Regions from separate parts of the Bacillus xiamenensis genome, predicted to be linked through region 1. Evidence: predicted binding sites of a transcription regulator. Region 1 holds the regulator's gene; the other holds the start of a gene.
The links. The regulator NrdR, encoded in region 1, represses ribonucleotide reductase genes. The targets are predictions, from matches to a motif close to AACACNATATATNGTGTT.
Positions count from the first base shown of each region.

Region 2: a site for NrdR is predicted at 11,439-11,456, ahead of nrdI (class Ib ribonucleoside-diphosphate reductase assembly flavoprotein NrdI). Genes of this name have one in related genera too.

Region 1 covers NZ_CP017786.1:2,799,186-2,814,552, reverse strand. The annotation lists gene thrS (threonine--tRNA ligase) at 1-367, opposite strand, end outside; T-box leader at 412-660, opposite strand; gene ytxC (putative sporulation protein YtxC) at 704-1,573, opposite strand; gene BK049_RS14315 (TVP38/TMEM64 family protein) at 1,634-2,272, opposite strand; gene dnaI (primosomal protein DnaI) at 2,307-3,236, opposite strand; gene dnaB (replicative helicase loading/DNA remodeling protein DnaB) at 3,254-4,678, opposite strand; gene nrdR (transcriptional regulator NrdR) at 4,778-5,236, opposite strand; gene BK049_RS14295 (hypothetical protein) at 5,241-5,627, opposite strand; gene speD (adenosylmethionine decarboxylase) at 5,812-6,192, opposite strand; gene BK049_RS14285 (glyceraldehyde-3-phosphate dehydrogenase) at 6,427-7,449, opposite strand; gene coaE (dephospho-CoA kinase) at 7,622-8,227, opposite strand; gene ytaF (sporulation membrane protein YtaF) at 8,241-8,873, opposite strand; gene mutM (DNA-formamidopyrimidine glycosylase) at 9,049-9,882, opposite strand; gene polA (DNA polymerase I) at 9,907-12,546, opposite strand; gene pnpS (two-component system histidine kinase PnpS) at 12,802-14,544, opposite strand; gene BK049_RS14255 (response regulator transcription factor) at 14,537-15,265, opposite strand.
Region 2 covers NZ_CP017786.1:3,612,076-3,627,442, forward strand. The annotation lists gene BK049_RS18480 (XtrA/YqaO family protein) at 1-97, opposite strand, end outside; gene glnA (type I glutamate--ammonia ligase) at 522-1,856, opposite strand; gene BK049_RS18490 (MerR family transcriptional regulator) at 1,917-2,327, opposite strand; gene BK049_RS18495 (methionine gamma-lyase family protein) at 2,419-3,699, opposite strand; gene hflX (GTPase HflX) at 3,718-4,980, opposite strand; gene spoVK (stage V sporulation protein K) at 5,102-6,061, opposite strand; gene BK049_RS18510 (N-acetylmuramoyl-L-alanine amidase) at 6,382-7,140, shown strand; gene BK049_RS18515 (hypothetical protein) at 7,208-7,825, opposite strand; gene nrdF (class 1b ribonucleoside-diphosphate reductase subunit beta) at 7,911-8,891, opposite strand; gene nrdE (class 1b ribonucleoside-diphosphate reductase subunit alpha) at 8,909-11,011, opposite strand; gene nrdI (class Ib ribonucleoside-diphosphate reductase assembly flavoprotein NrdI) at 10,971-11,363, opposite strand; gene BK049_RS18535 (hypothetical protein) at 11,629-11,841, opposite strand; gene BK049_RS18540 (YmzC family protein) at 11,921-12,244, opposite strand; gene hfq (RNA chaperone Hfq) at 12,405-12,626, opposite strand; gene miaA (tRNA (adenosine(37)-N6)-dimethylallyltransferase MiaA) at 12,652-13,608, opposite strand; gene BK049_RS18555 (YmaF family protein) at 13,678-14,079, opposite strand; gene BK049_RS18560 (hypothetical protein) at 14,184-14,423, shown strand; gene BK049_RS18565 (TetR/AcrR family transcriptional regulator) at 14,536-15,078, shown strand; gene erbA (SMR family multidrug efflux transporter EbrA) at 15,081-15,367, shown strand, end outside.

The DNA of each region.
Region 1 (15,367 bases):
AATCTTCAGGTGTAATGGCAACATCGATATCGACATCGTAGTAGAAGCCATTTTCAATCACAGGGCCTACGCCAAACTGGACGTGATGCTCTTTTCCATAAATGCGTTTGATCGCTTGTGCCAGCAAATGGGCTGTGCTGTGACGCATAATATCGAGGGCTTCTTCACTTTTATCTGTGATGATCTCAATTGTTCCACTTTCTAATAGCGGCGTACGCAGATCTATTTCTTTGCCGTTCAATTTACCGGCAAGCGCTTTTTTCTTTAGGCCCGGGCTAATTGATGCCGCGATGTCTTCTGTTGTTGCTGTTTTGTCAAACTCCTTGACTGCTCCATCTGGAAATGTAAGTTGAATTTGTTCTGACATCTCTGGTCACTCCTTTTTTGGCAATATAAAAACCCCGCCCCCTGGAAAGGGACGAGGTTGAATAAACGGAATCGTGGTTCCACCCTTTTTCCCGTATTTGCAGCTTGCTTTGTCAAAAGCAAATACGGCTTGTGGTTCGATAACGGGAATTCCCGTCAGCTATTACTAAAAAAGTTCACAGCTGATGTTCAAAGGTGGTAAAGCAAATGGTCCTCAGCTAGGAAGCTTTCAGCCGCGGCTTCCCTCTCTTTAAGCGGGTGTTCATTTGTTCATGTCCTTATCAATACGGTCTCTGTATGAAGTTACACCGTATTATAAAACGTTTTTTCGTGAAAATCAAGAAAGCTTTTCACTTTTCTTTTCCAAATGGTCATGAACAAATTGAACATTCTGCTCCTGAAACGAATGAGGCGGGAAGACCTCGACTCTTTCTTGAAAAATATTTTGAATGGTTTGTACCATTGAATGACCTGTATCATTTGTAAATAGGTCAATTTTTTGTGGAGCGATGGATACAAGCGGTGCAATCAGCTGCGAATCAATATACATTGGATGCTCTCTTACAAACTGTCTGTCTATGTATTGTTTTTGATCACGTTCAGAAGCGTAGCGAAATTCCCAAATCACCAGACGGTCCTCATGCACAACATGTACTTTCTCAAGCTTAGGTTCTCTTGCCATCACATAGTCTCGAAGGGATTGAATAAAGTTTTGGTATTCTTGTTCCATTTTGTATTCTTCAATGGACACTTCTACATAATTCTTTAGCCTTTGATCATACTCTGCGAGCCTAAATGTCATAAATGAACCAATTGAAAAAATACCTTGCTGTAAAGAGATCGTCTCTAGCTCCTTTTTTAACAGGGCTTCCCTTGACGGGTCTTGATGAATCCCAGGAATATCCTCTATATCCCCTTTCATGATGCTATGGGCGATCGAAAGAATTTGGTGCTGCTCTTCGGGATCTTTAAATAAGTATGTGTTTTCAAGGATGCTGCGCATGCGCTCATTTTCTTTGCATTCTAAAAAAAAGTGAACCAGTAAAGGCCGCACAACGTGCTCAAGTGCTTCTCCTGATTTCTTCGCCTCTATGAGAAGCCGGTCTTTCCCCTGTTGAATCGAGATGTGATGCCGACTGTCCAAGTGTTCAGCAAGGTGTAAAAAAGCGGCGGTATCATATTCATCTTCAAAGATTATTTCAAGCATGTTTGTCCCCCCTAACGACATCTGTTACATATATATGGGGAGAACATCAAAAATAGACGCCTAAAATAAATCAGGCATCTTTCTTTTTAAAATGAGTGGAACAGAGATAAAGATCAAATAAATCAAACAAACAATCGCTAAGGCGGCATAATTGCCACTCACAAAGCTTGACCCGAGAACATTCAATGCAACTGTGCCCGGTATTAGTCCTAAAAAGGTAGCGGCCGTAAATGCACGATAATTCGCATGTGAAGCTGCTGCCGCATAGCTGACAAAATCAAAATGAATTGGAGCAATGCGCAATAACAAAATATAAAGAAACCCATGCTCTTGAATGCGAGACGTCACCGCCTTTAGCTTCCGGCTGCTTGATTTCGTTTCTTGCTTGTTTGAACGGAAGGTGGAAGCAAGCAGGAAAGACCCCGTTGCGCCAGCTGTAGCACCGACGAGGGCATAAATGGTCCCAAGGACACTGCCAAACGCCAAACCTGCTGCTAGTGAAAAGACGGTGAGAGGGACAAGCACAAACGGACGAAAAAGTGATAAGAAAAGAAAAACAAACGGGGCCAGCAGCCCAAATTGAAGAATCCAATTTTTCACATCTTTCGGCGACAGCTGAAGATGCTGTTTGTTCAGCCACCATAGCGCAGCAGCCAGAACGCCGATGACGAGAATAAGCAGCCATTTTCTTTTGTTCATCTCATCCGCTCCCCCCCTCACGTAACGCATCCTTTTATAAATGACGGCGATTTTCTCCTTCAAGCAAAACTGGCTCGGCTAAATAAAGAATCCGTTCCATTAAACGAGCTGCTTTGACCTCTTCTTTTTCCCCGCGCTGCGAGTACGTAAAGTGATGCTTCAAGTCACTCGGTGAGAAATTAGAAGAGAAGAAAGTCGGGAGCTGCTCTGCCATGCGGTATTGCAAGATCGTTCCTAAAAGTTCATCTCGTACCCAGCTCGTCATCGACTCTGCTCCAATATCATCAAGCATTAAAATCGGTGTTGATTTGACCATATTCAGCTTCTCTTCGAGAGTATGATCGGCTAATGAATTTTTTAACTCTCTCACAAATTCAGGCACATAGACAAGGAGAGATGGATATTCTTTTACCGCTAGCTGCTGTGCAATCGCTGCTAGAATAAATGTTTTTCCTACCCCAAACTTTCCGTGTAAATAAAGGCCTTTGCCCTTACCAGTCTCATCATAGCTTTGCAGGAATTGACCTACTTTTTGAATGACCTCTTGTCTTCCCACAACATTCAAATCAGCAAACGTCGCTTGAAGAACATTCTGCGGAATGTACATGCTTTTCATGAGTTCTTGCTGTTTCTTCTGTCGATCGAGCCGCAGTTTTACAGGACAAGGGGAATATTCAATATCAATGCTCTGACCTTTGATCACAAGTTTCGGGTGATATCCGTCTAAAATGGCATTTACATTCTCGTCCTCTAAGCAGTAAGAACAGCCCTTTGATTGCTGAACATATTCAAAGAGCCTGTTTAAGCTGCGATTAATCATGTCTTCTTGTATCTCTTCCTCGTGCTCTTTTAAAAAGGCCTTCACATCTTCATCAGACAATACACTTTCTTTAATCTGATTGTATCTCACGCGAAAATCTACTCGTCCTTTTAGTTGTTCAAATGAACGACCGATCGGTTTCATTTCCATCTCACCTCACATTAATGTGCATTGTACTTTTTCATATTATTAAACTGATTTAACAATTTTTCTTTTTCTCGTTCAAGGTCCTCTGTAGACAAACGATCCGTCTGTTCTTTTGCAGGCTGTTCTTTCGTTTCAGTTTCTTTCATCCAGTCAGGCAGTTTCTCCTCTCGGATGACTTTCCCTGATCCATACGAGTTTCGCTGCTTTTTCTGCTGCGCCCACTCTGTCATTTGTCTGTTCTCTTCTTTGGCAATTTTCATAGCAGCTGCAACGGTTTTGATTTTCTTTCGCACCCAATGAGCGGCGATTTTTTGCATATAGGTTTTGGACAGCTTCATATCCGTTTTCAGCAGTGTATAGTAGATCAAGACATTCATGACCCCAGGCTCTAGCTTCTGCTCAAGCATAATATCTTCAACAATTCTTAAGTCTGCATACGTCGGCTCAATGCCATCTGCCATATCTTTCAAAAGCTCTCTAGGCGAAATATGATCCAGCTTTTCAATCAATGTCGCATCAGGCGTATCTGCCTCTTTATGCTGCGCGGCATCGTGTCGTAAATGCCTTGGCTGTTTTTGATCAATCAGCTTCGGCTGTTCGCCTCTGTATTCGATTTGGTACCAGTCTCTCGCTGCTTTTCGTAGATCTTCAGTTGAAATCATCTGATCCGGCCCACAGGCGCCTGCGACAATATTTTGCATTTGCAGCGGCGTAATGCCATATACGACAGCTAACTTCTTAATTGTCTCTTTCACTTGCTTTGTCAAAGCCTTTCTTGGGATCATCATGTCTGACATACCTGCTAATAACAGATCAAAATCAAAGGATTCATCTGAAAGCGGCGCAGACTGACTAGATCCGACGGTCACATATTCGTAGCCCTCGTCAAGCGATGACGCCTGATTGATTTCCTCTGTCATCTTGCGCTCTCCCGGCTGCAATACGTGAAACACTTCTTCAAACGATCGTGAAATGTTCTTTGCATCAGCAGGAACACTTGGATAAGAAAAATAATCACGAAGCTGCATATATTTTGCTTTCTCTACCCGATGATACAAAAGGACATTCAGCATACCGTCTTGGAAAAACTCATCCGGTCTTAGCGGCGGCACAAGCTCATATGTAAACAGTCTGCCCTCTTTCGTTTCCTGTTCATATGTGCGGAGTAAGCCGATCGCTTCAAGCTTTAAGCGCTCTTCAAAAATATCATTTAAATTCGTTTGCAGCATGACCATGAGCTGCCGATGAGGTGCGGGTTTACCCCATATCCGATTTTGTTCCAGCTCTCCCCACAGCGTCATGTATAAACTGAAAGCGGACATGCCAATAAGCGGCTGATATAAAAGAGTGATGAGCTGTCTATCGATGTCACCGAGCAATGAAGCGCTTTTGACGACATACGGATCGACGGCTAGCACTTCCTTCCAATGCTCTGTCATATGCTGATCCTCCCTTAATGCGGTTGTTTCCATTGTACACTCTTTTTGCGTTTTACGCTTTACGCAGGAAAAAGAGCATGAAGAATCTTCAGCTCTTTTTTAGCGTTCTTTCTTTAATAAATCTTTTAATTCATCAATAAAGACATTGATATCTTTAAACTGACGATAAACCGAGGCAAACCTGACGTAAGACACTTCATCAATTTTCGCCAGCTCGTCCATCACCATTTCACCGACAAGCTCGCTTTTCACCTCTGACATGCCTTGATTACGCAATTCCTTTTCAATGTTAAAGCAGACATCTTCCAGCTGTTTTAAAGCGACAGGGCGCTTTTCACACGCTTTGATCAGTCCTCTTAGCATCTTTTCCCGGCTGAATTCTTCTCGGATTCCTTCTTTTTTCACCACAATCAGCGGCAATTCTTCTAATTTTTCAAACGTCGTAAAGCGATATTGGCAGCTTTCGCACTCTCTTCTGCGACGGATGGATTTCCCTTCATCTACTGGTCTTGAATCAAGCACCCTTGTACCAAGGTGCTGACATGTGGGACATTTCATTTCATCAGCTCCGATCTATTCTTGGAAGTTGTTTGTCTAGTTCTTTATAAAGGGACAAAACTGCCTTTTGACTAAAGCCAAAGTCTGTTGGCAGGGCCGTTTCTGTTGTCACATTAAAATCGACAGCTGTTTCAAAAGGACGAATTGAAATGACAGTCGCCACGAGAAAGGCTTTTTTCGGCGTTCGTATGTTTGCGCTGATTTCACCTCGTTCTGCTGAAACAGATGTCACTTGATAGGATTCGTTGCGGGAAAGAATGGCTTCCACCGCTTGAAAAACTTGTGTATTTGTCGATTTGTAGTAATGGCTTTTCAGCTCTGACACCGGATGATGGTCAGATGTTTCCGTATGATTGGAAATGAATCGTTTTAGCTTTTGTCCTAAAGTCATACACGTATCCCCTTTGTCTTTAACCCTCTTCTTTATTTTATAAAAAAAACCTTTGTTTTCCTAGAACAAAAGTATAGTCAGGTTGGAGAATGTTGGATGCTGTGTATGAAACAAATATAAAAAGGAGCATAACACAAAGGCATTTAATGCTTTTGGCCAGCTCCCATTGCAATCTTTTTTATGTTTACAGTGCTTTGGCTTGCGCCTGTTTCACTTGTACAGGTCCCATGCCTCGAGGAATTTCGATGTTTTCTCTTGTTTCAGCACCTAGTTCATCTCCGATATGATCTGCTGCAATATTCGGATCTAGATCGCCGCAAGTATAAACATCTATGCTCGCATAACCATGTTCAGGAAAGCTGTGAATTGTCAGATGAGATTCAGAAATAATGACAACTCCACTTACTCCTTGAGGTGCAAATTTGTGAAAAGCAACCTCTCTTACTTCAGCTCCTGATTTCAAAGCTGCATTTACAAATGTTTTTTCAATAAAATCCATGTCGTTCAGTTTATCACAGTCGCATCCCCATAATTCAGAGATAACGTGACGTCCGATTGTTTCCATCATGGACCCCCCTTAAACAAGAATGAAAGAGTGAAGTTCTAAGCAGCCGGACCGGACATATACCACGGGGGAAAGTTAGTCCTAAGAGGTCCTAACCCTTTAAGTATACCCGAATGAGTCTGCGAACAAGAAGTTCACGAAAAATAGTATACTTTGTTTAGACCCATTTTGCAAGCTGTGTTTTTAGTGGGATTTTCTCTCATTTCTTGAAAAGGGACGTTCGTCTTCTTCATTTCAAACAGCAGACAGCTCTTTCATCTGTGCCCCAACAAACTTCACAAGATCGACCACCCTGCATGAATAGCCCCATTCATTGTCGTACCATGCAAGAACTTTCACTTTTCTGCCTTCCATCACCATCGTTGTAAGTCCATCAACGACAGCTGAATAAGGGTTTGTGTTAAAGTCTGTGGAGACAAGCGGTTCTTCCGTGTAGTCTAAAATGCCAGCAAGAGATGTTTTTGATGCAGTTGCGAAGGCAGCATTTACCTCTTCTGCTGTCACATCTTTTTTTAAGTCGACCACAAGATCGACCATCGACACATTTGAGACTGGGACGCGTAGCGCAAGTCCATGCAATTTCCCTTTCATATGAGGAAGCACTAAAGAAAGCGCTTTAGCGGCACCCGTCGTTGTAGGAATGATGGACTGAGCACATGCTCTTGCTCGGCGCAAATCCTTGTGCGGGTTGTCGATATTTTTTTGATCATTTGTATAAGCATGAACCGTTGTCATTAAGCCGTTGTCGATGCCAAATTCATCATCTAACAGCTTGACAACTGGAGCTAAACAGTTTGTTGTACAGGATGCATTTGAAATAATGACGTGCTTTTCAGGATCAAGATCATCCTCATTGACACCCATCACAATTGTAATGTCTTCATTTTTACCTGGAGCTGTTAACACGACCTTTTTCGCTCCGGCATCTATATGGCTCATCGCTTGATCTTTTGAATTAAATTTCCCAGTTGCTTCTATGACGATATCAATTCCAAGCTCTCCCCATGGAAGCTGCTTTGGATCTCTGTTATTGAGCAAAAGCACTCTTTTTCCATTGACAATCAAAGCGTCATCTTCTGCTGTCACATCACATTCGTAGCGTCCATGATTTGTGTCATATTTGATTAAATGTGCTAGTGTTTCGGCAGGATAGCTTGCGTTCACCGCTACAATTTGAATTTGATCGTCAAGCATTGCTTTTCTGAAGACCATGCGTCCAATTCTGCCAAACCCATTGATCGCTGCTTTTACTTTCATGAACAGGTCACTCCCCTATTATGTGTTATACTTAATAAATTCATTCACGAAATTAGTATATCACATTAGAATGTAATTACCAGTATATAAACGTACATTTTCGAAAAAGGGCTGTTCTTTTCAAAGGAAATGACAAAAAAGCATAAAAAAAGAAGAGTACGTGTATGTACTCTTACTTATCTGTATGTTCCCATTCGTTTAATATGTTCTGTAATTGCTTTCTCATAAAAGCGAGATCTTTTGTGTTATCTATCACGCGGTCTGCTTTTTGGCATTTCTCCTCAAGAGGCAGCTGGGAGTGAATGCGGTTCAGCGCTTCTTCCTCGCTAAGGCCGTTGCGATTCATGAGCCTTGATAGCTGCAATTCAGGCGTCGTGTACACAACGATGATGCGGTCGACCAGCCCCTCCAGCTTGCTCTCAAATAACAGCGGGATATCGAGCACAACAAATGTTTCTTGCTGATTGATCCCTTCATCTCGCTGCTTGAGCATTTCCTTTCTGACCTCTGGATGAACGATGGCATTGAGCTGTTTTCTTTTCTCTTCGTCAGAAAAAATGATTGCTCCAAGCTGCTGCCGGTTCAATTCACCATTTGGCAGGAGGACTTCCTCACCGAAGGTTTGAACGATTTGATGAAGGGCCTTCGTTCCTTTAGAAACGACTTCTTTTGCAATGACATCTGCATCCACCACGCGGATGCCCTTCTCTTTTATCATCTGCGAGACTGTGCTTTTTCCACTAGCAATCCCGCCTGTTAATCCAATGACAAGCGTCAATTGATTTCCTCCTTTACAGCTTCCATACACCAATGAGAATAAGCAAAAACCCTGGTAAGCATGCAAGCTTATCGATCCAGCGCCAATTTGCCAAGTAATGTCCGGCACGAATCCCGATACATACAAAAAGTGAACTCATGACCGCAACCGTTATACTCATCACAATTGGAGAAAACCCTAGAATCGCTGCGCCGATCCCTGCTCCGAATGCATCAATAGATAAAGCAATCCCAAGGAGCACAGCTTCTATCCCATTGATCGTACCAGAGCGGTCAATATCTGCACTTGTCGGCTTTCGTAAAATTTGAATGACAAGACCGAGCGACTGCACTTCTACATTGACGAGTGTTCTTTCTTGAAGAAGCAAGTCACGTTCTTTCGCTGGTTTGTAAAATTGATACAACACCCAAAGTCCAATCGCAATCAAGATTCCTCCGCCAAGCTTATCGGTCACTGAGACAGGGAGGAATGTCGTCAAGAGGTTCCCAATCAGCATGGAAATCAGCAGCACAATTCCTGAACAACAGGCAATAATGACAATGGCTTTAAATGGAATTCTCATTTTGCGAAGACCATACGTAAAGCCTACAGAAAAGCTGTCAATGCTGACTGCAATAGCTAAAAACAGAAGCGAAAACGAAATCATACCTGAACTCTTCCTTTCTGTTCATGCAACGATGATCAAGAGTCTCTAGGCGTCCTTAGACTCTTCTTCACTATATGAAGAGCAGGTGGGCTGTGTGTCAGTCTACACCTCGCTGAAAAAAGAATGTTTTTTATCGTATGCATGGCAAAAAGGAAGCATGCTGATGGCTTTACCTTTATTGAGGACGTTTTTGGCAGGTCACGCAAAAATGAGTGCCTCGCCCTCCAACAACTGTTTTCTCGATGATACTTCCACATGTCTGGCACGGCTCTCCCCGCCGGTCATATACAAGAAGCTGCATTTGAAATGTGCCAATATCGCCCTGTGAATTGATGTAAGAGCGAATGGTGCTTCCTCCCGCATCAACTGCGACTTGAAGCGTGTCGATGATATGTTTGTGGAGCACCTTGCATGATTCAAGGCTTAGCTGATTTGCTTTTGTTTCTGGGTGAATGCCTGCCTTAAATAGAACTTCATCCACATAAATATTACCAAGTCCTACAACAATCTTTTGATCAAGTAAAGCTGTTTTGACCACGCGGGAGGTTTTCTTCAATTGCTCCCATAGATATGCTGGTGTAAATGCGTCTGAAAAAGGCTCATATCCGAGCTGAGACAGCGGAAGTTCTTTTTCTTCCTCCCCTGGATGAAAGAGATGCATTGTGCCAAATTTGCGTACATCATGATACCGAAGCTCGGTCCCATCTGTAAACGTAAAGACGACGTGTACATGTTTATCATAAGGATCATTTGCTTCATGTACACGGTATTTCCCTTCCATCCTTAAATGGGAGACCATCACATAGTGGTCTAAATGAAAGAGTAGGAACTTCCCTCTTCTTTCAATGGTTTGAATGGTTTCTCCTGCCATCCTTCTAGCGAACTCTTCCGGTTCCCCAGGACGTTTGATGATATTTGGCCATTTGATATCGACCGTTTCAATCGTTTTTCCTTTGACTAACCGCTTGAGAGTTCGCCGGACGGTTTCAACTTCTGGTAATTCCGGCATGCTCCTCGCTCCTTTGTTCTCTCTTTATTTAGCGTCGTACCAAGATGGGCCTGAAGCAAAATCGACTTTTAGCGGCACATCGAGCTGAAGTGTGTTTTCCATCACTTCAGGGACAATTTTTTCTAGTATGGCGATTTCTTCTTTCGGTGCTTCGAAAATCAGTTCATCGTGCACCTGCAATAAAAGATTTGCCTGCAAGTTTTCTTCTTTTAGCTTTCGCACCATATCAATCATTGCTTTTTTAATGATATCTGCGGCACTGCCTTGAATTGGTGTGTTCATTGCCGTTCTTTCCGCAAAGCTTTTGATATTAAAATTACGGCTTGTGATATCCGGGATATATCGTCTGCGTTTGAGAAGCGTCGTGACATAGCCTTTTTGTTTTGCTTCCTGCACGATCTCTTCCATATATGTTTTGACGCCTTTAAAACTTGTTAAATAGCGTTCAATAAAGGCGGCTGCTTCTTTTCTTGTAATTCCAAGGTTTTGAGAAAGGCCATAATCACTAATTCCATACACAATTCCGAAGTTGACAGCTTTGGCTTGTCTTCTCATAGAGGAAGTCACTTCTTCTTCCGAGACATGGAACACATCCATGGCTGTTTTCGTGTGAATATCCATATCCTGCGTAAAGGCTTCAATCAAGTTCTCGTCTTGAGAAATGTGCGCAAGTACACGCAGCTCGATTTGAGAATAGTCAGCAGCAAACATAAGCCAGCCCTCTTTTGACGGGATAAATGCTTGTCGAATCTTTCGGCCTTCTTCTAACCGAATCGGGATGTTTTGAAGATTTGGGTCTGTAGAGCTTAGTCTTCCTGTTTGTGTAAGCGCCTGATTAAATCTTGTATGGACTTTATGGGTATCTTTGCGCGTCACTTTCATTAAGCCTTCGACATAGGTAGATTGCAGCTTGCCAATTTGGCGGTAATGCAGAATCGACCGAATGATTTCGTGCTTGTCTTCAAGCTTTTCAAGAACATCCGCAGACGTAGAGTAGCCTGTTTTGGTCTTTTTGATAATCGGCAGTCCTAATTTTTCAAATAAAATCACACCAAGCTGCTTCGGTGAATTGATGTTAAAGGTTTCTCCCGCTAAACGGTGAATGGTTTCTTCATACTCCTTCAGCTTCTTCGTTAGTTCTTCACCCATTTTCTGAAGGCGTTCAATATCCACTTTTACCCCAAGAGATTCCATTTCACCTAAGATAAGCGCAAGTGGCAGCTCTAAATCTTCATACAGCTCATGCTGATCATTTTTTTCTAACGCTTCAAGTGTCAAATCATGCAGGGCAGAAATCGCCGCTGCTTTCCGTCCAAGATGATCTTTGAGCTCATCTTCTGGCGGAATGGCCTGCTTCGCTCCTTTTCCGTATACCTTTTCATCGGAAAGGGCGATATTCAGGCCGTATTCCTTCGCCACACTTGCCACGTCCTCATAGGATTTCTGTGGATTGACGACATAGGAAGCGAGCAAGACGTCGTTATCGACACCTTTTAGATCAACACCATGCCACCTGAGGGCGACAACCGCTCTTTTGGAATCAAAGACCCATTTTTTCTTCGTTTCATCTTGCGCCCATTGTTTAAACGCTTCTGATTGAAGAGCATCTTCTTTTGTGATAAAAAACGCACCGTTTTCATTATGGATCGCAAAACCGATCAAATCTGCTTCGTGATAATTGTCTCCCAGCTGTTCTACCACAAGCGCCGCATGATCTGTCAGCATGTCCTCTGTGACATCTGTTATTTTCTTCACATCTATTTCGTCTATTTCAACTGGTTCATCTGATTCTGGCGCTTCTCCTAAACGCTCTAGCAGCGTTTGAAAGCCCAGTTCTTTATAAAGGGAGATGACCTGCTCCATGTGAGGGCCTTCATAAGCGAGATCTTTGCTTGACACATCAATTGGTGCTTCTACGAGAATCGTCGCCAGCTTTTTACTCATTACCGCTTGTTCTTTATATTCTTCAAGCTTTTCTTTTAGCTTTTTCCCGCTGACTTCGTCAATATGTTCAAGTAGATTTTCAACCGTTCCAAACTGCTTTAACAATTTGATCGCTGTTTTTTCACCAACACCAGGAACGCCTGGGATATTATCTGATGAATCTCCCATCAGTCCTTTCATGTCGATGATTTGATCTGGGCGCAGGCCATATTTCTCTTCAATATGGGCCGGTGTGTAGTATTCTACTTCAGTGATGCCTTTTTTCGTAATGGCTACCGTCGTGCGGTCTGTTGAAAGCTGTGTTAAGTCTTTATCTCCTGAGAAGATTTTGACCTCAAAGCCGTCTTTTTCTGCTTCTACAGCCAGTGTACCGATGATATCATCTGCCTCATATTGCGGCAGCTCGTACCTTTTCACCTGATATGCATCTAATAGCTCACGGATGAACGGCATTTGTTCTGATAGTTCTGGCGGTGTTTTTTGTCTTCCGCCTTTATATTCCTTAAATGTCTCGTGACGAAAGGTGGTTTTCCCCGCATCAAATGCAACAAGCATATGAGTCGGCTTCTCATCCTCCAGCATCTTCATTAAGATCATCGCAAAGCCGTAAATGGCATTCGTATGTACGCCTTTATCATTAGATAATAGCGGCAAAGCAAAAAAAGCTCGATAGGCGAGACTGTTTCCATCCACAAGTACTAATTTCTTTTGATCTGTCATGTTTTAATCCTCCATCGACTGAGCCGGCTCAGTCGTCTCTTTCACACATTGTATGTTCATTTTATCAAAGTTTATTTTGAAAAGAAAATAGACGAGCCTGCATAAAAAAAGGGACGAAAACAACAAGTGTTTTCGTCCTTCCAAAATTGGCTCCTTGGATGAAGGGGTTCCTATTCATCCTACCAATGATTGTTTAACAAAACATGAATTCATTGTAAAGATCATGTAAATTTTGACGTCACTTTCCTTTTTACTCTATTTTGCCTTCAAACTCACTGTAAACGTCGTCCCTTTGCCTTGTTTGCTATGGACAGAAATCGTCCCTTCATGCGCCTCGACAAGGTGTTTCACAATCGCAAGGCCAAGCCCTGTACCACCAGAGTTTCTACTTCTATCTTTATCAATCCGATAAAATCTCTCAAATATTCTTGGAATCTCACTTTTTTTCATGCCGATCCCTGTATCTGCTATATCAAATTCACAGCTGTTTTTCCTCGGTCTCGCTGTGATCGTGACACTTCCTCCATCCGGTGTATAAGTGAGGGCGTTGTTGACGAGATTGAGGAAAATTTGCTTTAATCTCAGCGGGTCTGCCATGACATAGACCGGCTCTTTTGGGACACGTACTTGTAATTGAATGCCTTTTTCTGCAGCCTTTTGTTTTAGCAGCACTTCAATCTCTTGAATGATTTCTGACGCATTGGCTTCTTGAATATTCAGCTTAAAATGCTGCTGTTCAATTTTAGAGAGATCTAGTAAATCTTGAATAAGCGTTTCTAAACGGATGCTCTCTTTTAAGATGATTGAAAGGAATTCTGTCAGCGCTTCTTTGTCATCAATGGCTCCATCGAGAAGCGTTTCGGAAAATCCTTTAATAGATGTAATCGGTGTCTTTAATTCATGTGACACGTTAGCGACAAAGTCTTTTCGCATTTGTTCTAGTTGCTTTGTTTCTGTCACATCATGAAACACAAGGACAATTCCTTTCCATTCATCATCTGTACTTAAGATCGGAACACCATCGACTTGGAAATAGCGGCGCTCGATGTCAACAGCAAGACGCAGAAACTTGCGTACTTTGGTTTCTGTCATGAAAATTTCGTCAATTAGTTCAATTACCTCTTCATGTGTAAAGGCTTCATGATACAGCTTGTGCATGTAAATATGCTTTTGCACCTTAAATTGCTTACGGAAGGTTCGATTGACCAAGTGAATATAGCCCATCTTATCAATCAAAATAATCCCTGCTCCGATGTTTTCAATGACTGTTTGCAGACGATCTCGCTGCATTTCACCAGCGCTTGTCATGTCTTGAAGGCTTTCTGCCAGACGCTTCATGGATGTATTGAGTTCACTTGTTTCAATGATCAGCTCTTCATAGTTATTCGTATCATAGTTCCCACGTTCAAGCTGTTTGGCTACCTTGGTGGCATAATCAATCGGTTTCACATACTTCATCGACATGCGGTAGCCAAAAAAGACGATGATCACGATAGCCGAGCCAAGACAAAAGGCTAATGCAAGCCAGAGCTGGCCGTCAATTTCATTTAAAGGCTGGTATGAGGCATGGAGAAATAAATATCCCGCCGGCTCGTTTTGTTTCATAATAGGGACTGCATAATGAAAAAGCGCATCCTTCTCATCATCAATAACCGTTCCTTTTGTTTGGAGGCGTTCATTTTTCAGCGTGTTTTGAATGATAGCTCTTTGCTCTGCTTGACCCGTTGTATGTATGATATTCCCCTTCACGTCCACAATCGACGCATTCATATCGAGATGCTGCTTGGCTTGATTGAGGATCTCCTGGTTCTGCTTTGCCTTCAGGTCATCCCCATTCATTGAAGAAAGGAGAAAGCTTGCTTCTTTTTCCATTCGCTGCGTTAATTTTGTTTCATAGAAAACATGAAACATATGATCCAAGAAAAGGCCAAGTGCGACAAACACAATAAAAAGGAGAAAAATGAGCCCAGAAAACAGGCGGGTTCTAATTTTACTCATTTGCCTTTGGCTCCTCCAATTTATAGCCTAAGCCACGAATGGTTTTAATATATGTTGGTTTTTTTGTGTTTTTTTCAATTTTGTCCCGCAAGTGGCTGATATGTACATCCACAATACGAGTATCACCTGCAAAGTCATAATTCCAAACCGCACTTAACAATAGATCACGCGTGAGGACACGGCCTTTATGCTTAGCCAAATAAAGCAGCAGTTCAAATTCCTTTGGCGTGAGCTCCAGACGTTCTTCTTGGAAATAGACTTCGTAATGTTCGGGTAAAATGCGCAGTTCACCAATTTTCATTTGGTCTGCAATGATCTCTTCCTTCTCCTCTTGCGAAGGGGCAGGTTGAGATTGCTGCGCTCTTCTCAAAATCGCTTTTACCCGAGCACCCACTTCTCTAGGACTGAACGGTTTTGTCATGTAATCATCGGCTCCAAGTTCAAGACCGAGCACCTTATCAAATTCATCGTCCTTTGCTGTCAGCATTAAAATAGGGAACATCATTTTTTGAATTCTCAGCTGCTTGCACACTTCAATGCCGTCCATCTTCGGAAGCATTAAATCTAACACAATGAGATCAGGCTGTTCACTTGCCGCTTTTTCAAGCGCTTCTTCTCCGTCTCTTGCTGTGACGACATCGTAGCCCGCCCTTTCAAGGTTATAGCTTAGAAGTGTTACAATCGATTCTTCATCATCCACAACTAATATTTTTTTATTCATGTTGTGCCTCCAATTAGTGATTTCCCCTGCATCCGTTTTTTTGTATCTTATGTGAAAAGCGAGAAGTCATGCTTTCTCTTTCATTTTAACGAAAGCTTAACA
Region 2 (15,367 bases), 810 kb from region 1:
TGGAATGACCATCTAGGATAATAACTTTAACTTCTCCTTTTTTAAAAAGCTGATCAATTGAAATGTTAGAGTCTATATGCTTATAAAGATTATTCATCCACAAGGCCTCGTGTTATAATGAATTGTTCATCGAGATAGACGCATTATCTACCCTCTATGCGATAAAGCAGGAACCATCGTCTTGATCGTTTGCGTGCCACCTTATGCAGCCCCGTCTTCCTAATCTTTTTGATCATTCCCGTCAGAATCGTTTTTCACACTTAGAAGGGAATCTAATCATTAGCAGCTGCTTCTCATCTTTCTGCATCGGTACAGCTTCGTTGGCTTGGACCTCATACAAGAAAAAATAGACACAGATTCAATGAATAAATATGAAGAGTATATCTCCAAGATCATGGAGTGATTTTTTATCACTTTTTTGTGGGTGATTTGTAGGTGTTACCTGCTTCTTTTTTAAATATTAGAAATACCCACAAAAACAAAAATCCCCCTGAAGCCAATGGCTCCAAGGGGTTCCTCTATTAATACTGAGACATATACTGATCGCGTTCCCATGGGTGTACTTGGGTGCGGAACATATCCCACTCGATTTCTTTTGATTCGATGAAGTGCTCGAAGAGGTGATCGCCTAGTGCGTTGATCATGACTTCGTTTGACTTCAGCAGCTCAAGTGCTTCTGCAAGTGTTGCAGGTAGGTCAGCGATGCCGTTTTCAAGGCGTTCTTCTTTGTCCATGACATAGATGTTTCTGTCGATTGGCGCTGGTGCGTCTAGTTTGTTTTTGATTCCGTCTAGACCTGCTGCAAGTAATACGCTTAGTGCAAGGTATGGGTTTGCAGATGGGTCTACGCTGCGCACTTCTACACGTGTGCTGATGCCGCGTGATGCTGGAATACGGATCAATGGGCTGCGGTTTTGTGCACTCCATGCCACATAGCAAGGTGCTTCATAGCCAGGTACAAGACGTTTGTATGAGTTAACCGTTGGGTTTGTGACTGCTGTAAAGCTTGTTGCGTGCTTGACGATACCCGCGATAAAGTGTCTAGCAGTCTCGCTTAATTGTAAATCTGCTTTTTCATCAAAGAATGCGTTTTTGCCATCTTTGAATAATGATAGGTTACAGTGCATACCTGATCCGTTTACACCGAACAATGGTTTTGGCATGAATGTCGCATGAAGACCGTGTTTTCTAGCAATGGTTTTCACAACAAGCTTGAACGTTTGAATGTCATCACAAGAACGGATCGCGCCTGCATATTTGAAATCAATTTCGTGCTGTCCAGGTGCTACTTCGTGGTGAGATGCTTCAATTTCAAAGCCCATTTCTTCAAGCTCAAGCACGATATCACGGCGGCAGTTTTCACCTAAATCTGTTGGTGCAAGGTCGAAGTATCCACCTTTATCGTTTAGTTCGAGCGTTGGCTCGCCTTTTTCGTCTAATTTAAATAAGAAGAATTCTGGCTCAGGTCCAAGGTTGAAATCACTAAATCCTAGTTCTTCCATTTCCTTTAAGATACGCTTTAAGTTGTTACGAGGGTCTCCATCAAATGGTGTCCCGTCCGGCTTATAAATGTCACAAATAAAGCGTGCAACTTTACCTTTTTCTGCTGTCCAAGGGAAAATAACAAATGTGTTGAGGTCTGGATATAGGTACATATCTGATTCTTCGATACGTACAAACCCTTCAATAGATGAACCGTCAAACATACATTTGTTATCGAGAGCTTTTTCTAACTGGCTCACAGGAATCTCAACATTTTTAATTGTTCCGAGAATGTCTGTAAATTGCAGACGGATGTACTTTACGTTTTCCTCATTTACTAATTTTACGATATCTTCTCTTGTGTACTTTGCCATTTCGTAAAACTCCTCCCCTACAAAAGGTAAAATGTGTATAGCAATGCTTTTGCTAATTGGTTAACGGAAGAACCTTGACATATCCCCCTGCCTAAAGGTTGTTCCTTGTTGGAAACGTCCAGCCTGAATGAGTTCCTTCTTCAGTAGCTTCCTGAGTTCATCATCTGTCAAGTTGTGCTTCGCTGTGGTTTTCTCCTCTGTCTTTGTTTCAGACGATGGATTCTCTGCCTCAGCTTTGGCAAAAAGTTTTTTGATTCCTGCCATGTTTACACCTTGTTCGATGAGGTTTTTAATTTCTAGTAATTTATCAACATCATGGAAAGAAAATAATCGGCGATTTCCGTCACTTCTTGCTGGAAATACTAAACCATTTTCCTCATAATAGCGAATTTGTCTTGCAGATAATTCTGTTAGCTGCATGACAATCCCAATTGGGAATAAAGGCATTGAGCGGCGAATATTATCACTCATCTCAACTCTCTCCTCCTCTTTGCTTAAATTTATTATATGTCATGTTATATTATGTGTCAACGAAATGTTAGGAATATTAACATGGATTTTTTTATCGAGCAGGGACTTCAATAAAACCTTGCTCCAATAAGGCATCTACCGCACTGCAAATCGCATTTTTCACATGGGCATAGGTGAGTCCGCCTTGAACATAGGCCGTATAAGGCGGTCTGATTGGGCCATCGGCTGATAATTCGATACTGGCTCCTTGGACAAATGTGCCCGCCGCCATAATGACATCATCCTCATAGCCTGGCATATAGCTCGCATGCGGTGTGACATGACTGTTAATCGGAGATGCGTATTGAATGGCCTGACAGAAGGCAATCATTTTTTTAGGGTCTCCAAATTCTACAGATTGAATCAAGTCGGTTCTTTTCGCATTCCACGCCGGGTTTGTTTGGAACCCGAGCTTTTCAAGAAAACGAGCCGTAAACACGGCGCCTTTTAAGCTTTGGGCAACGACATGCGGCGCTAAGAAAAATCCTTGATACATTTCCTGGAGCGCATAGAGCGATGCACCCGCTTCACTTCCGATGCCTGGAGATGTCATTCGATAAGAGCAAGCTTCTACCCATTTTTCTTTTCCGACAATATAGCCGCCTGTTTTGGCAAGGCCGCCGCCTGGGTTTTTAATGAGAGAACCTGCCATAAGGTCTGCGCCCACATGGCACGGCTCTTGTAATTCAGTAAATTCACCATAACAGTTGTCAACAAACACAATGATGTCCTCATTGATGTCTTTCACAAATGAAATCATTTGTTCAATTTCTTCTATTGTAAAGGATGGTCTTGAAGCATAGCCTTTTGAACGCTGGATGCCGATGACTTTTGTTTTAGAGGAAATAGACTCTTTGACTTTGTCGAAGTCCACTGATCCATCTTGTCGCAAATCAATGGCTTTGTAATCAATCTGGAAGTCTTTTAATGAGCCTGTCCCTTTTTTCCCACGAATCCCGACAATCTCTTCTAGGGTATCGTACGGTTTCCCTGTCATGTAGATCAATTCATCGCCAGGTCTGAGCACACCAAATAAGGCGATGGAAATGGCGTGTGTTCCGGAAATGATCTGCGGGCGTACGAGACCGCTTTCCGCTCCGAATACTTCCGCATAGATCTTTTCTAACGTGTCTCTCCCCATATCATCGTAGCCATAGCCAGTTGTCGGGTTAAAATGAGAGTCACTGACTTGATGTTTCCGATAGCTTTCAAGAACCCGCCACTCGTTTTGTTCGCTTCTTTGATCAATTTGCTGATGTACGAGTGAAATTTCTTGTTCTGCTTCTGCTGCTATTTTTTCTAAAATGGTGCCGTGTTTTAAAGTGTGAAACATCGTGATTTAATTCCTTTCCTACAACATATACTTTTTGATTTGACCTAATATGGTCTGCTCCTCACCACTAAAGCCGGTGATGTCATAAAGATCTGCTTCTTTTTGAAATTCCAGTGATTCCACGAGGGTTTCTGACTTTAGTGCAGATATAAGCTTCCCTTCATATGCTGGAATCTTCACATGATACGGTGTTAAAAAGTCTTTTTTCAACTCAGCCATGATCTCTGCTTTTAACCGCTTCACATCTTCCTCGCGTCTCGCGCTGATTAAAACATGGCGCTGCTTTGAAGACGGAATAAAATCCGTTCTGATTTGATCTTGTTTGTTATAAACGGTCAGCATCGGAATACGGTCTGCTTCTAATTCTTCTAAAAGCTCATGAACCGTTCGTTCGTGCCCTTCATAATCCTCATTAGAAGAATCGATCACATGAAGCAAATAGTCTGCCTCTTTCACTTCTTCAAGGGTGGAACGAAAGGCTGCAATGAGTGTGGTTGGAAGGTCTTGAATAAAACCAACTGTATCTGAAATCAGCACACTGTAGCCAGATTCCAATGTCATTTTACGTGTCATCGGATCAAGCGTTGCAAACAGTAAATCTTCTTCATGACTATCAGCATCTGTTAACTGGTTAAACAAAGTGGATTTTCCGGCATTGGTATACCCGACAATGGCAATTTGGAACACCCCATTTTTCTTCCGTCGTTCCCGGTATCTCGTGCGGTGTTCTTTGACTGCAGATAGCTGCCTGTGAATGTCGTGAATGCGGTTTCGAATATGACGTCTGTCTGTTTCAAGTTTTGTTTCACCTGGACCTCTTGCACCAATTCCGCCTCCTTGTCTTGAAAGACTGATCCCTTGTCCACTCAGTCTCGGCAAGGCATACTGAAGCTGGGCAAGCTCAATTTGCAGCTTCCCCTCTCTTGTACGGGCTCTTTTAGCAAAAATGTCTAAAATCAATTGCGTACGATCAATAATTTTCACATCTAGTGCAGTCGCCAATGCTTTTAGCTGACTCGGTGAAAGCTCGTCGTTAAAAATAATGACATCACAGGCTAACTCGTCGCAAAGCACTTCAAGCTCTTCCACTTTCCCTTTCCCGATGTAAGTCGCGCTGTCCTGTCTATTTCTTTTTTGCGTCATTACGTTGACAGCTTCACCGCCAGCTGTTTTGGTTAAGGAAGCTAATTCTTCCATAGAATATTGAAAGCGTTCATCCGTTATATGCGGCAATTGACAGCCGACAAGGATCGCTTTTTCGATCATTTCATGTTCATTCAACGTCAGTTGTTTCCTTTCTGTACTTAAGTTTTCAGTAGTACCATCATACCAAACACATCTCACGTATACCACTATTCGGAAGGTTTATTTTCGCGTCTCTTTACAAAAAGGATACGCCATTTTAAGAAGGCGTATCCTCTTTCATTTGCAGGTCATGGCTTTTAATCGTAAGTAGATCTTTTTTATCATAATGATCCACAAGCAGCAGCCTCATCGCCTGAGTTCGAATGGCCTTTTCAATGGTGTTTCGCACAAAACGGCCGTTGCTGAATTTTGCTGGACTTGTTGTGCTCTTAATGTGCATTAAATAGTCCCGCAGCTTCCATTCTGCATCTTGGGTAAAGACATATTCCCTATCGGCCATCATTCGTTTCGCAATATCCATAAGCTGATCGACCGTATAATCAGGGAAGTTGATATTGATTGGAAATCTCGATTGCAGACCTGGGTTTAAAGAGAGAAAATGATCCATTTCCTTGGAGTAACCGGCAAGGATGAGAATGAATTCATGCTGCTTATCCTCCATATGTTTCACAAGGGTATCAATCGCTTCTTTTCCAAAATCCTTCTCTCCTCCGCGGGCAAGAGAATAGGCTTCGTCGATGAACAAAATGCCGCCCAGTGACTTTTTAATTAAGTCTCTTGTTTTTTGAGCCGTATGCCCAATGTATTCTCCGACAAGATCTCCTCGTTCGGCTTCAATTAAGTGCCCTTTTGAGAGAACATTCATTTCAAAGAAAAGCTTACCGACAAGCCTTGCCACCGTTGTTTTTCCTGTGCCGGGATTTCCTTTGAACATCATATGAAGCGCTTGTTTCCCTACCTTTAATCCTTGTTCCTGCCTTTTTTGATTGACAAAAATCCAGGCATAAATCTCTTTTATGTTTCGTTTCATTTCATCCATACCGACAAGGCTGTTCATTTCACGCTCGATTTCCCGCAGGATGCTGTGTTTCGCCTCATTTTTTTGCAGAGCTTCCAGATATTCTGCCTCGGAATCTGCATCAACCAATACTTGTTTCTGTCCATTAAGTATAATATTGATTTGGCCGTTGTTTTTATATGTGACAGCTCGCTCCAACGTATTCACCTCTCGCTCTTCTCTCTTTATTCTATTCGGGTGGAGCTGTAATCGTGACAATCGCCCGCTTTAGCATAGGTTTGCTGTCATAATAACCCGAGATACAGGTTATTGTAGGGGATTGTGCGGTTTCCCAGGAAATGATGTGCTATTTCTATTGTATTCATCCATTTTGGGCGGACAAACCAACAATTTGCTTTTTCTTAGAAAAATGTAGCTTTTTCATCACAAATTGTGCAGAAAAGAGTCTTAATGATTTCCGCATTTGGTACAGGCAATTTTTCTATTTCCCCATAAAATAAAGACGAGGTGATGAATAGATGGTGAAAATTTTTATTGATCCTGGCCACGGAGGAACAGATTCTGGAGCTGCTGCCAATGGACTTTTGGAGAAAAATATAACACTTCAAATCGCGCTTTTTCTGAGAGATATGTTGATTAGTGAATATGATGGGGTTTCCGTCCGCTTAAGTCGTTCAATTGACCAATCCGTCACTTTATCCCAGCGTACGAATGCGGCAAATAGCTGGGGAGCTGACTATTTCGTGTCTATTCATATTAATGCTGGCGGAGGCACAGGTTTTGAAAGCTATGTGTACCCTGGCGTTTCCGCACCAACAACCACGTATCGCAATGCCCTTCATGATGAGATTGTCCGCTCCGTTGATTTTGCCGACCGCGGCAAGAAAACGGCGAACTTCCACGTTCTTAGAGAAACTTCTATGTCCGCCATTTTAACAGAAAACGGTTTTATTGATACGGCAGCTGATGCCAATAAACTTCGCAGCGCTACCTTCCTTCAAGGCATCGCTCGTGCTCATGCCACTGGATTAGAGAAGGCCTTTCAATTGAAAAAAAAAGCAAGTAATCTTTATAAGGTGCAGGCAGGGGCTTTCAAGGTCAGAGCCAATGCGGATGAACTCGCAGCCACACTTAAATCTAAAGGATTTGAAGCATTGGTCATGCTAGAAAGCGGCATGTTCCGAGTGCAGGCTGGCGCTTTCCGTTCCAAGCAAAATGCGGATAAACTAGCAGCTCGATTGAAGCAGGCCGGTCACGACGCATTTGTTTTCCAATAAATTGAAGTTGTCATAACAAAACAAACCGGCTCAAGTTGTCTTTAGAGCCGGTTTGTTGTCTACTCATTTATGCTAAGATGTTCACGACAAATTGAGACCATGTTTCAAGGCGCTCAAAGTATTCAGGCTTTTTCAGGTCTGTTACTTTCATCCATTTCCCTGAGATTTGATCTGTTTCTTTTACTTCTACATGAGCACCCGGTGATAATTCAAGTGCAGATAACAGGCCAATGTGCACACGTCCGACACTGTTGTCATCATCATTGATTAATCCAAGGGTTTTCATCTCACGTTTGTCTTCTTCTTGAATCGAAAGTTCCTCGTCCAGCTCACGATCTGTATTTTCTTTTAGAATCTCAGCAAAATCTTTTCCTTCGATAAAATTCATATGACCGCCAAAACCAAGAGATAGCTTGTGATGTAATCTTGCCTCTCCCCCGCCTTGAAGTCTTTCATATACATACACTTCGTCCTCACGCTTAATGACGACATAAGGAATCGGCTGCTTAAAGTCAGGGTTTTCCTCTGCATCGCCTCTTCGCATTTGCTCAAAGTGCTCTTCGATTTCTTTCATGATCGTTCGAATTGTTTCTTCTTCACTATTCACACCATTAAACGTAAGTGTTTCGTTTTGGAACACACGTTTGCGCGGTGCGACTAAAATGATTTCATCCATTTTTCCCATGTTCGGTAACCTCCAGTATGTAGCTCGCTGCTAAGAAATGGCAAAAAGCCAAAACGAGTGATGCGTTTTGACTTTCGCGTTTTACTTATGATTCATCTCCAAAGAAGAAGTCGTCATCTTTTAACGGCTCAACGGTTGCTTTCTTGTAGCCGTTCCCTTTCATAGAGAAGAAGTCATGTGACTTTGTTTTTGTATTGAGTCCGTTTAAGACGATCGGGTTAATCTCTTCTTCTTCAAAGTAAGGGGCAAATCCAAGGTTCATTAACGCTTTATTGGCATTGTAACGAATGAACTTTTTCACATCATGAGATAAGTTGACTTGGTCATAAATATCCTCAGTGTAATGAAGTTCGTTTTCGTAAAGCTCATTGAGCAGGTCGATCGAGAAGTCATAGAGCTCTTTTTGCACGTCAGGTGTTTGTTTGTTGTAGATTTCTTGTGCTAATAATCCAACGTACACTCCGTGAATTGCTTCGTCACGCAAAATCAAGTTAATGATTTCACCACTTTGCATTAGCTTTCCTTGTCCATAGAAATAAAGCGGGTAGTAAAAGCCGCTATAAAATAGGAAGCTTTCTAAGTAAACAGAAGCAACCATTGCTTTAAACAAGGAAAGAGGATCATCCTTTTGGATCGAACGGTACAGACCTACAATCATATCTGCTTTCTTTTGCAAGAATTTATTTTTCTTGACCCATTCAAATACTTCACTAATGGTTTCAGTTGGTGCAAGCGTCATGAAGATATTTGAGTATGACTTCGCATGAACTGCATTTTCCATCATCGCCATGAAGTTCAACACGGCTTTACGCTGATGGCCGTCCACATGTTCTGCCACAATCGGCATCCCTGTGTTTCCTTGTTCTGTATCAAGTAAAGTGAGTCCAGCAAGTACCTTCATGTACGTATCTCGCTCTTCTTCACCTAAATATTTCCACGTTAAGAGATCCCCATTTAAGGAAATCTCTTCAGGAAGCCAGAACTGCTTTACATTTTGGTTGTAAAACATTTGTGTAAAATCGTCTTCGTGTTTTGACCAGTTGGCTGCATCATAAATTTTTGTCACGTTAAACTCTCCTTTAATCAAACAACACAAGAAAGACAGCCTTCCTGCCCTGTATCCTTCGTTCTTGCATAATAAAGTGTCTTAATGCCTTTATGGTGTGCATAAAGATCAATGCGGTTTAAATCACGCGTTGTCATCGTATCTTTTAAGAATAATGTAAAGCTGATTCCTTGATCGACGTGCTGCTGGATGGTTGCGATCATGTCTACCACTTTAAACATGTCCATATCGTATGCTTCTTTATAGAAGAACCAGTTTTGTGCTGAAAGACCTGGCATTGGGTAATATGTTTTGCTGTTGCCGTATGTTCTTTCTTCGATACGTTCCATAATTGGCATCACAGATGCTGTTGCCGATTGAACATAAGAAATGGATCCTGTTGGTGCAATGCATAATCGATAGCTATGGTACATGCCATTTTCCGCTACAAATTCTTTGAGTGCTGCCCAATCTTCTTTTGTTGGAATGTGCATGCCTTCAAATAGTGCTGCCGCTTTTTCTGTTTTTGGAGTGAAATCATTTTCCAGGTATTTATTGAAGTACTCACCAGTTGCATAGCCAGAGCCCTCATAACGATGGAATGTTTCTCCTTTTTCTTTTGCAAGCTCACTTGAACGCTTAATGGAGTAATAGTTCACCATCATAAAGAATGTGTTAGCGAAATCTCTTGCTTCTTCACTTTCATAAGCGATTTGGTTTTGAGCTAAATACCCGTGAAGGTTCATCGCACCAAGTCCAATTGATTTCATCGCTTTGTTTGCTTTTCTAACGGCCGGTGCATTGCGGATATCTGTTGTTTCAGACACAAGTGTTAGTGAATCAGTTGCAAGCTTGACCGTTTTTTCAATGGATTTGTTTTTCATCACGTTCATGATATTTAATGAACCAAGGTTACAAGAAATATCAAGTCCGATCTCATCTTCTTGATCATAGTCCGTGTATGAAGAAACTTCTGAAGCCTGAAGTACCTCTGAGCAAAGGTTTGAGAATTTCACACGTGAAATATGGTTCAGTGCGTGCTCTCTATTCACATTATCTTGGAACATGATATATGGATAGCCTGACTCTGAGCGCAACACAGCTAATTTTTCAAGAAGCTTTCTCGGATTCACTTTTTCTTTTTTGACTTTTGGGTTTTCAACAAGCTCGTCATACATTTCTTCCATGTCCATCTCATCAAGATGCTGTCCATATGCTTTATAGACTGTGTGAGGATAGAATGTGTATGCTGTTTTATCTTCTCTAGCAAGCTCGATAAATTTATCTGGGATGACCACACCGATCGAGAGTGTTTTCACACGAACATCTTCATCGGCAGAGATTTTTTTCGTATCTAAGAAATCATTGATATCTCTGTGGAAAATATTCAGGTAGGCACTTCCTGATCCTTGTCTTTGTCCCATTTGATCTGCATATCTGAATGCATTATCCAACAGTTTCATGACGCCTACGACACCTTTTGTCGCATTTTCTACATCTTTAATGGCTTCACCTTTCGCACGGAGCTTTGAAAGATTCAAGCTGACGCCGCCGCCTAGTTTAGAAAGCTGCATGGAAATATCAATGGCTCTTGAAATATCGTTTAATGAGTCATTGACTTCAAGCAAGAAACAGCTCACAAGCTCACCGCGTCTTTTACGTCCTGCGTTTAAGAAGGTTGGTGTACTTGGCTGGTACTCTTGATTGATCATCAGCTCTACAAATTCAAGTGCTTTCTCTTTGTCTCCGCCCGCAAAGAAAAGAGCCACAACTGAAATGCGGTCTTCATAGCGTTCAAGGATTTTCTTTTTGTCATTTGTTTTGAGTGCATAGTCATTGTAAAACTTAAACGCACTCATAAATGATGGGAATCTAAATTTTTTGGCATAGGCAGCATCGAATACTTCTTTAATATCTGCCATGCTATATTGTCTTAAAAATTCTTCCTCATAGTAATCGTTTTCTATTAAGTAATTAATTTTCTCTTCTAAATTGTGAAAGAAAACCGTGTTTTGATTAATATAATCTACGAAATAACTATGTACAGCTTCTTTGTCCTTGTCGAACTGAAACTTTCCTTCTTTTTGAATCATAATCTCGTTATTTAATTGTATCCACTTTGGAACCTGATTTTGTGACAATTCTTTCTACCTCCTGTGTAAACAATTCAACATCCCTTTTTGTTCCGCTTAGCTCAAAGGTGTGCAAAATAGGAACTTGATATTGTTTAGAAATCGTATCGGCGCTTTTTGCAAAATTATCTCCCCACACTTTGTTGCCACTCACTGCTACACCTAGTAAAAGGTGAGCATTTTTCTCTAAAAAGGACTGAGTGGTACTAGGGACTTGTCCAAATCCTGTCGTAAAGGTGACGAGAATAAACGGCGTATCCAAAAACTCTTCTCCAGTCAATTTTCGTTTGTCTGTAAAAGGGGTCTTGTCCAAAAAGCGTTGAACATTTCCTGTTTTTGAATCAAATACGATTTGAATCAATTCCATCACGACCTAGTTTTTAGTATTGTTGATCATTTCGCTATTCACTATATATAGTATACTATGTTTTTTTAAAACACAATATATAGTTGTTCGAAACGAAAAAAATCAACCAACCCGGCCGAACATTCATAGCCGAACTCGTACGTTCAAATAAATAGAGCAGAGCAGGATATAAAAATAGACTGCCCTACTCCCTATTCAACTGAAACCGAAATCTATCATAACACGAAAAAAAATCGCTTAGTAGACTAGACTTTTTGTTTTATTTTTTGTAGGCATCGCACTGTAAATCTTCTGACACTTCTGTTATTTCCACTTCAACACCTAATTCTTTTAGCACAGCTTCAAGCGCAGAGACGATTGAAGCCTCTCTTACTAATTCTTTCCCATTTACAGACACGCTTGTTCCATATTCGAAACAGGAGTCATCTTCACAAGTTTGTTCCCAATGATTAATTTTAATTTTGTGTGTCATGAACTCATCCTTTTCTGTCTAGATGTCTGATGCATGATTATAGTGTAGCGACTTCACATTCATTTGTAAATTTACGTGCTTAGTCTTCAAGGACATCATCATATTCTTCATCCCATTCATCTATGTATGTCGTCGTAATGAGGGTCAGCTCCCCTGCTTTTTCATCAAACCGGTACACATGTACTTCATCGTCTTTCACAACAGCAAAGTGATTATTTTTTAGTGCAACAGATGATTGTAAAAGGCCGTCTACATGATCTTCATCATCTTGATCAGAATAGTCGTGCCAACTTTCTTGTCTCGTTTCGATGTTTGAGATGGCGCACGATCCAAATAAGACAACGATCCCAATTAAAAGAAGAATCACTCTAATCCTTCTTAATTCAAGCTCTGCATTTTCCATATAAATCCCCTCATCCCTTTTAAATGTCCAATAAGGAATTATACGCAAAATGGGCAGAAAAGTTTCATGGCATGCAAAATAGCCCCTCTGCACTGACAAAAAACGTAGCGGGTTCCGGCCGGTTTATTCGCAGCTGCATGGGGCTATTGACAAAATGATTCTATTCTAATTCTAGATTCACATTTTTTTGAGGTGCAAATGTAGAAATGGCGTGTTTATAAATAAGCTGCTGCTTTCCTTCTGTCTCAAGCAGCACGGTGAAGTTGTCAAATCCTTTTACTTGACCGCGAAGCTGAAAGCCATTCAGTAAAAATACAGTGACAAATGTATTGTCTTTGCGGATCTGATTCAAAAATTGGTCCTGAATATTAATCGGTTTCATGTTTCGTCCTCCTTGATTCTGATAACTACAGTTTCGCTTTAAGTCCGAGCTTTCCTGCTATATATGCGAAAATTTCCTCTTTTTTGTCTAAAAAGTGGCAAGGTGGTGTCATATCAAACCAAGTGACATCCATTTTATTACGGAACCACGTGAACTGACGCTTCGCATATCTACGGGAATTTTGCTTTAATTGCTCGATGGCTTCATCCAGTGAGCAGTCGCCTTGGAAATAGGCGTACAATTCTTTATAGCCAATCGCTTGGACAGACTGACAGTCCTTCAAACCAGATTGATATAGTGCTCTCACTTCTTCTATTAAGCCTTCATCTAACATCATATCAATTCTTTGATGAATGCGCTCGTACAAAAGCTCTCGGTCCATCTTCAGCCCAATGAAGGCTGTGTTATAAAGAGGAACCTCTTGATGCCCATTTTGCATCTCGGACATTTTCTGGCCTGTTGTATGTATGACCTCAAGTGCCCGGATCACGCGGCGGACGTTATTCGGGTGGATCGCTTTTGCAGCTTCAGGATCTACTGCCTTTAGCTTTTCATGCAGCTGAATCGGTCCATGCTGCTTTTCAAAGAGCGTCATTTCGTCTCTAAAAGCAGGGTCACTTTTCTCATCGGTAAACGTGTAATCATATAGAACAGATTGAATATACAGACCTGTTCCACCAACAATCATTGGCGTTTTCCCTCTAGCAGCAATCTCTTTGATTTTCAAACGGACAAGCTGCTGAAATTCAGCAGTTGAAAACGATTCGTCCGGCTGTTTAATATCAATTAAATGGTGCGGAACGCCATCCATTTCTTCCGGGGTGATTTTGGCTGTTCCAATATCCATTCCTTTATAAATCTGCATGGAATCTCCGCTGATAATTTCTCCATTAAATGCTTTAGCTATATCAATGCTCATCTTTGTTTTTCCGACAGCTGTCGGACCTACTAGAACAATCACTGGTTGTTTTGCTTTTTTCATAACATCACTCTCTTTTACAAACTGCCTACAGTATAGCATAACTTCTCTGTCTCTCCTATATACTAACCATCACCAGCCAAGTGGTTCATTTCCGACCACTTCATATGTCTTTCCTTTTAAGCGGTGCTTATGCGTTGGCCTTTCCTGCTCTGGGCTGTAAACGACTCCTCCGTAAGGGATGGGGACAGATTCGTTGTAGGCTGCAAACGTGACTTCTTGAATCTCATGATAATGCGTCCCATCTACTCTTGGAATAGCAGGCCCTGTGATGCCGTAGTATCTGTGGAAATGCCCCCTTTCAAAAGATGTGATCCCGCGGTAATAATGAGTATGCTGATCGGTACTGCTTCCATTCACAGGTTGAGAAATCCCTTCTATTAAATGATAATGCTGTTCTGTTACTTCCGTACGTGCTTTATAGGCATGAGCATGAGGCGGGCATTTTGCCCAATCAGATGGATACAGGCCCATTTTCGACATTCCTCCTTATAATAGGCATTCCCCCAAACACTTGTGGGCCATTCGAATACACTGATGTCAGTTACAGTGATTTTATGTGAAAGGAGCCTTTTTTTATGAATTATTTTGAAACACCGTTTATTCAAGAAGATATGAGAAGACCTTTTGGATTTGGGCGCCCTGGTTTTGGATTCGGAAGACCTGGTTTTGGCTATGGGAGACCTGGATTTTTTGGGCCTCCATTTTTAGGTGGTTTTGCTGGAGGACTTCTTGCTGGATCGCTTCTTGCTCCGGGCTATGGCTATGGTTATCCTTATCCACCATACCCGCCATATGGACCATACCCGTATTATTAAATGTGACTTTTTAGTGAAAACATCCTCTATTGAAATGAATCGATTGACACAATTGCTTTTTATGGGTTAACATTTACTTTACCGACCGTTCAGTAAAGTAGGTGTTTTTTTTATGTCTAAAACCAAAAAAGAACAAATTTTTGAGGCTGCTGCTCACACCATTTTAAAAGAAGGATTAAGTCAGCTCACCCTTCAGCAGGTGGCAGAATATGCAAATATGACCAAAGCCGGGCTGCTGTATCATTTTTCAAGCAAGGAAGAGCTTATCCAACAAATGAATGAGCATGCGATTGCCTGTTTTCGTCAGCAGCTCGAGACGTATCAGGAAACATTCAAAAACGAAAAAGCGCCTTATGTACGTGCATATATTTTGGCCACATTACATGATCTTGATATGCAGAACACCACCCAGCTTTGTACAAGCATGCTGGCCACCATGTCATTTGATGAAGCGTTATTGAATCCTTGGCGCGATTTTTATGCAGAATTCAAAGAAAAAGCAGCAGAGGAAATAAACGATCCTGCAATTAGCCAGCTGATCCGCCTAGCATGTGATGGGATATGGTTTTCAGAAATGTTTCAGCTTGAACCATTGACGAGAGAGGAAAAAAACCTTTTACTTCATCGAATTTTACACATTTTACAGGAGGGATGATGATGATCCTCGGATATCTTTTTTTGGCTGTTGCCATTTTTTCAGAAGCGATCGGGGCAGCAATGCTGAAGCTTTCCAATGGCTTCACACGCTTGAAACCTAGCGCTGTTGTTGTCGCGGGTTATACACTTGCCTTTTATATGCTGTCACTCACGCTTAACATGATTCCACTTAGCATGTCTTACGCTACATGGTCTGGGGTAGGTACCGTCCTCACGGCTTTTTTTGGCGTGCTCTTTTTCAAAGAAACCTTGAACCGTAAAGCAGTCATTGGAATGGCCATGCTTGT